Regions from separate parts of the Vagococcus carniphilus genome, predicted to be linked through region 3. Evidence: riboswitches for the same ligand, from Rfam matches in the RefSeq annotation. Region 3 holds a riboswitch; each other region holds the start of a gene.
What was found. Region 3 has a riboswitch for cobalamin ahead of H9L18_RS04970 (BMC domain-containing protein). Riboswitches for the same ligand answer to the same signal wherever they lie in the genome.
Positions count from the first base shown of each region.

Region 1: another riboswitch for cobalamin. It lies ahead of H9L18_RS00665 (ABC transporter substrate-binding protein); the one in region 3 lies ahead of H9L18_RS04970 (BMC domain-containing protein).
Region 2: another riboswitch for cobalamin. It lies ahead of H9L18_RS11725 (1-propanol dehydrogenase PduQ); the one in region 3 lies ahead of H9L18_RS04970 (BMC domain-containing protein).

Region 1 is NZ_CP060720.1:138,155-140,426, reverse strand. It holds gene H9L18_RS00670 (ABC-F family ATP-binding cassette domain-containing protein) at 1-264, opposite strand, end outside; cobalamin riboswitch at 435-640, shown strand; gene H9L18_RS00665 (ABC transporter substrate-binding protein) at 772-1,878, shown strand; gene H9L18_RS00660 (FecCD family ABC transporter permease) at 1,892-2,272, shown strand, end outside.
Region 2 is NZ_CP060720.1:2,409,768-2,412,039, reverse strand. It holds gene H9L18_RS11735 (EutP/PduV family microcompartment system protein) at 1-100, shown strand, start outside; gene H9L18_RS11730 (cob(I)yrinic acid a,c-diamide adenosyltransferase) at 100-663, shown strand; adenosylcobalamin (AdoCbl) riboswitch at 708-855, shown strand; gene H9L18_RS11725 (1-propanol dehydrogenase PduQ) at 1,128-2,240, shown strand.
Region 3 is NZ_CP060720.1:996,428-998,699, forward strand. It holds gene fosX (FosX/FosE/FosI family fosfomycin resistance hydrolase) at 1-82, shown strand, start outside; gene H9L18_RS04965 (LURP-one-related/scramblase family protein) at 141-638, opposite strand; cobalamin riboswitch at 795-969, shown strand; gene H9L18_RS04970 (BMC domain-containing protein) at 1,204-1,551, shown strand; gene H9L18_RS04975 (EutP/PduV family microcompartment system protein) at 1,562-1,993, shown strand; gene H9L18_RS04980 (PocR ligand-binding domain-containing protein) at 2,036-2,272, opposite strand, start outside.

The sequences.
Region 1 (2,272 bases), 860 kb from region 3:
TCCCATAATAACAGTGTTTAAAACAGTGTATTCTTCATAGTCAAAATGATTTTGTTTTAAAGTTGCTAAACGTTCATCTGGACCTAGTGTGACGCTTCCTGTTGAAGGGTCTAATTCTCCTGATAAGATTTTTAAGAAAGTTGATTTTCCAGCTCCGTTTGCGCCAATCAACCCATAACAATTTCCTGGTGTGAATTTAATATCTACATCTTCGAATAATTTTTTATCTGGAAATTGCAGACTAACGTTTGATACAGTAATCATGTAATCCCTCACTTTTTTTATTTTGCACAAATTTGTGTGTCTATCCGATTATATCGGGCTTAGAGCATGAATGCAAGGTGTAACTATCTGATTAAAATTTGATCATTAGATAAGATAACAAGATGATTAAGAGAAGTGTTGATCAAAGATAATGTGAAGTGAAATACTAATCAATCTCTAATGAAAGCGGTTCTCATCGGTGCTACAATGAGGCTATTGAAAGATTGGTTGATTGGAAGTTGGTTAAAAACCAACACGGTGACCGCCACTGTAAGAGGGAGTACGTAATCGTTTAATACACTGGATAAAACTGGGAAGTAAGATTATTTACGATGAACTTGAGTCAGGATACATCAACCTTTTTTTATAGGCTTACCTAACGGATTCATTAGGTGGTTTTTTTATGGTGTATTAATTAATTAATTCATGTAAAGAAAAACCAAGGAAACTGTTTATTAGGTTTCCTTGGTTTTTTTGTTTATAAAAAAAGATAAAGGAGTTTTTTTAATGACAAGTAAAACAAAATTATTCATGGGAATGGCATTAAGTACTGCGCTATTATTAGGTGGTTGTGGTTCAACTCAAGATAGTACTAAGACTAAGGAAACGAAGAAAGAAGAGACTCATATAGTAGAAGATATTGCTGGAAACAAGGTTGAGGTTCCTAAAAAAATAAATGGAATGGCCATTACACCTCTTCCATGGTCAGCTATTGTTTATGCTGTTGATGGGTCTGCAGATCATATTATGGGTGCAAGAGAAGGAACAAAACAAGCTTATGATATTTCGATTTTACCTAAGATGGAACCTAAGATGGGAGAAATAGATACGTCTTACATTGATAATAATGGCGGTATCAATATGGAAGAAATAGCTAATGTTAAACCGGATGTAGCTCTTTTATGGGATAGTCAAACAAAAGAAAGAGAGCAACTTGAAAAATTGGGAATTGCTCCAGTTATGATTAACAGTGATACGATTGATAATTTAAAAGCAGGGTTTTCAACTGTTGGTCAGTTACTAGGAAAAGAAAAACGTTCAGATGAAATTAATAAAAACTATGATGAAGCACATGAATATTTATTATCTAAAGAAGATAAAGTTAAAGAGGCTGATAAAGTTAAAGTTTTATTTATGAGAGGCGAGACCTTACAATTACAATCTTTTAGTGTGTATGTTAATGATACAGTCATTGAATTAGCAGGTGGCGAAAATGTGGCTCATGATTTAGTTGGAAAAGGTAATGTGGAATTAAATATGGAACAAATTTATAAATGGAATCCTGATATTATTTTCTTAACTAATTTTGATGAATCTAAACCAAGTGATTTATATGATAATAAGATGGAAGGTAAGGACTGGAGTAAAATTTCAGCAGTTCAGAAAAAACAAGTTTATAAAACACCAAAAGGAATCTATCGTTGGGATGTTGCTGGAGTTGAAACACCATTAATGGTTCGTTACATGGCATCTAAAATTCAACCAGAAATTTTCTCTGATGCGGACTTTGAAAAAGAAGTTAAAATATTCTACAAAGATTTCTTTGATTACAATTTATCAGCTGATGATATGGATTTTATAACAAATCGTGAGGCGAATAAAGAAAGTAAATAAGAGGTAAGAAGACATGAACAACATAAACAAATGGAATGTGAAATGGTTGATTTTAGTCATGACTTTATTACTGGGTGTTACAGCTTTGCTTGCTTTATGCATTGGACGCTATTGGATTAGTCCACAAGATGTTATACGGGTTTTCTTAATTAAAGGAAAAATGCTGGATCAGAGTCTTTCAGGAATGGAAGAAAGTGTTATTTTTACTTTAAGGCTGCCAAGAATTTTAGCTGCTATTTTAATAGGTAGTAGTTTAGCTTTGTCAGGAGCAGTTTACCAAGGGATTTTTAGAAATCCTTTGGTATCTCCTGATATGCTAGGTGTTTCAGCGGGAGCATGTGTTGGAGCAGCAGCAGGTATTCTACTAGGTGTTGGTAGCCAACTTGTTCAATTA
Region 2 (2,272 bases), 1.4 Mb from region 3:
AAAAAATGCTGGAGCAAGAGAGATTTTTCATGTGTCTTCTTATGATGATAAAGGAATAGAAGAATTGCTTAAATTTTTAGGAAAAGAGGAGGATGAATAATGGCAAAGATTTATACTAAAACAGGAGATAAAGGTGAAACTAGTATTATTGGTGGCGAAAAAGTAAAGAAATGTTCTAACCGTGTGGAAGCATACGGAACAATTGATGAATTAAATTCTTTTATTGGGATTATTGTTAGTCATATGAAAAGTAGCATTGATGTCAAAAAAGATTTAGGTGAAATTCAACAAATTCTATTTGATTGTGGAACTGATATGGCGACACCAAATAGCACAAAAGGATATCGAACAAGTGCAGAATCTATTGAGTGGTTAGAAAGTTGTATTGATAAATACTTAGCTTCACCACCACCAATTACTGAATTTATTATCCCTGGTGGAGATCCAGTTGCAAGTGAACTTCATTTTGCAAGAACAATCGCAAGAAGAGCTGAACGAATTGTTGTAGCAGCGAGTTTAGAAGGCGAAATCAATCCTGAAGTTTTAAAATTTTTAAATCGATTATCTGATTATTTCTTTGCTGCTGCAAGATTAGTTAACTATCGAGAAAACAGAATGGATGTAAGCTACAGAAGAAATAGCCAAGTTTTTTACAATGATTAAAAAAAACATTGAAATAAAAAAATAAGTATGATAGAATCGGGCTATAGATTGAGAAATGTTATTTTTTAGATGGAACTTTGGTGAAATTCCAAGACGGTCCCGCCACTGTAATAAGCGTAAGCTTTAAGTCAGGTCTTTCTAATAATTAACGACATGGTAATTACTGTTTCGAGGCAAAACAGTGGTAGTTAGAGAATAAATACAGTAAGAAGTTCTAACATTTAACCTATTGTTTTATTTAACAGTAATCACCATAATTGGATACTGAATAAACACAACGATTTGTGTTTTGATAAAACAAATGGCAAATGGAGATACTTACTTCTGGTAGGTTGTAGCACAAAGGGGTGCTGTCCTTGCCTTTTTTGTTTTCTAAAATATAATAGTTGGCAATGACGCTACCGAATGAATCCTTATTTAAGGAATTTTTTTTGGTGGCTTTTTTTATTATCGGAGGTGGAAAAATGAAGCAAGTAAAATTCGGTACAGATATTTATATTGGTACAGATGCTTTAACAAAATTAAACGATTTTCAAAACGAACGTATATGTGTTGTTACTGATAATTTCATGGTTGAATCAGGCATGATTAATTTCGTAACAAGTAACATAAACGATTCAAACGAACACGCTATCTTCACGGACATCGTTCCTGATCCAACAATTGAAAACGTTGTTAGTGGAGTAGAAGAGCTAAGCAAGTTTAATCCAAGTGTTATGGTTGCTCTTGGTGGAGGTTCTGCGATTGACGCAGCCAAAGCGATTAAATTAATGGGAATGAAATTAGATATTATTAAAGAAGTAACTTTAGTTATCATTCCAACAACAAGTGGTACTGGTTCAGAAGTAACAGACTTTTCAGTTATCACAAATAAAAAAGAAAATTTAAAATATCCATTAGTGGATGACTTGTTACAACCAGATATTGCTATTTTAGATTCACGTCTTGTTGAAACAGTACCTCCAACTATTACAGCTGATACTGGTATGGATGTTTTAACACATGCCCTTGAAGCTTATGTATCAACAGAAGCAACTGACTTCTCTGATGCTTTAGCAGAAAAAGCTGTGGAGTTAATCTTTGAGTATTTAGAAAGAGCCTATGTTGATGGAAAAGATAGCGAAGCAAGAGAAAAAGTTCATTATGCTTCATGTCTAGCAGGTCTTGCATTTAATCAAGTTTCTCTTGGTTTATGTCACGGAATTGCACATACTGTAGGTGGTAAATTACATTTAGCACATGGTCGAATTAATGGTATCTTGTTACCATCTATCGTACAATATAATAGTAATGAGAATCAAAGAGCTCTAGAAAGATACGCAACGTTAGCTAGAAAACAAGGTTTATCTAACTCTAAAGGTAAAGTGGCAGTTAGAAGTTTAGTTAATCGCATCACTGAATTAAGAGCGAAGTTAAATATGCCAGCTAACTTTATAGATGCTGGATTTACAAAAGATGATGTAACTCCTCATTTAGCAACAATTAGTGAGGAAGCATTATTAGATCCAACAACTAAAACTAATCCAAAAACACCTACTAAAGAAGATGTTAGACAAATTGTTTCAAAATTATTTTAAACTAGATTAGTTTTTACGCTATAATTGAGGTA
Region 3 (2,272 bases):
TTATTTTTATGATTATGATAACCATTTGTTTGAACTTCATACAGGGACACTTGAAGAAAGATTAAAAGGCTATTTAAAATAGGAGATGATTTAAAAAAGACTGTAGTAAAAGCTTATGCTTAATACCACAGTCTCTTTTTTTACGGGTTTGAGGCAGAAGAGGCTGCTCGTTCTTCAGCATGAACAAAATCAATAGCAGCAACAAGTAGAACGATGAGATGCTCATATGATTGATCAAAAATATTAATTTCATATGTACTACTCATAGCTAACCATTTTTCTGAAATGTGAGCAATTTTTTTATTGCCACGATAAATATCAAAATTCTTATCTAGCCAATCCCCATCAATTTGAATATTTTCACTTTTAATACGATATTTTGGTTTAAAAAAGGTAAATTCTTTTTCGATTAAGATAGGAGAGTCATCGAAAACATCAACGGTAAATTTAGGTAAGAGTTTAAATAATTCTTTTGTCACAGTTCCAATTTGTTCATCATTTTGATCAACCATTGAAAAAGATTTTGGACTCTTAAAGAGGCTACCATGCACACGGTAGATGATGCTTCCATCTTCGTCTTTAATGGCAAATTTTTCGTTAAAGCTAAGCATTTTTTGCTTCATAAATAAAGTTCTCATTTTTTACCACTCCTTTGCTTCACTTATATTTACTTTATTATTAGTTAAAGGAGATTGCAATAAGAATCAAAAATTCTGTTACTTTCTTGTTGTAAAAGGTAAAAATATCAAAATATTGTTGTTTATTCTTTATGTTATAGGCAGTTAGTAAAAAGTATAATACAATGGAGTCAAATTAAATATGCATGTCTAAAATTGGGAATGAGGTGAAAATCCTCAGCAGCCCCTTTCTACTGTATACGCTGATGAAATCTCGAAAACCACTGAATAGGGAAGGTGAGAGAGTAAAATGATGCAAAGCCAGGATACCGTTTTTGACTGCTTAACAATAATTGGATTGGGAAAATTGTTTGTCTTTGTTAATTTTTGGATGATTGTGTCTAAAAGTAACCACTACAAAAAACATTTTTTCAATGTTTTGTAGTGGTTTTTTGTTTTCCAGAGCAAGATATTCATACTTTAAAAGTGAGTCAATATGTGATATTAATCGTAGGTTTCTAACAAAATAGTGTTATTAAACTGTGATAGACTGACGGTAAATAAAGCTTTTATGGAGTGTGAAAAAATGGAAGATAAAAATTTAGAGAGAACGATTCAAGAGTATGTTCCTGGTAAACAAGTTACCTTAGCCCATTTAATCCCTAATGCTGATAAAGAAGTATTTACTAAACTTGGTTTGGCAGAAGATGGGAATGCAATTGGTATTCTAACAATTACGCCAAGTGAAGCTTCTATAATTGGAGCTGATATCGCTAAAAAATCTGGAAATGTCCAAATTGGTTTTATGGACCGTTTTAGTGGTGCTGTGGTTATAACAGGTGAAGTCTCATCGGTGGAAAGTGCTTTAAGACAAGTTAACTCTGTATTGAGTAATGTGCTGAAATTCAACGTTCCTGAAATCACAAGAACGTGAGGCTAACAAAATGAAAAAAATTATTTTAATGGGTGAAACAGGATCAGGAAAAACAACATTAACTCAATGTTTACATGACAAGGAACAGGTTTATCATAAAACACAACAAATTTATCAATTTGATCACGTCATTGATACACCAGGTGAGTTCATGGAAAATCGCTTTTTCTATAATGCATTAGTAAGTGCAGCAGTTGATGCTGAAGTAGTTGGGTTGATTCAAAGTGTGGAACATGTACAAAATTATTTTCCACCAACTTTTTCTTCACGCTTTAATTTACCAGTTGTCGGTATTGTCACGAAGACAGAATTAGCACAGGATAAGACAGATTTAGAACGTTCAAAAATTTTCCTAGAGCAAGCTGGAGCAAGACAAATTTTTATGATTTCAGCTAAAACAGGTGAAGGTATGGCAGAGTTGTTAACTTATTTGGAAGCATAAAAAAATCTTGATAGTTGGCAGACTATCAAGACAAGTAAATGCTTAAGCACTGTGATCTCTTCTATAATTGGCAGGAGTAGAAGAGGTCATTGAGCGGAATGTTTTAATAAAATAACTAGGTTGAGAAAAACCTAAATTTCTAGATATGGTTTCAATACTTAGACTAGATTCAACGAGTAATTTTTTTGCTTCTTCGATTCTTCTTTGGTTAACGTAAGTAACAAAATTGATATTCATTTCTTTTTTGAAAAGTTTACTAAAATAGTACTGACTTAAATA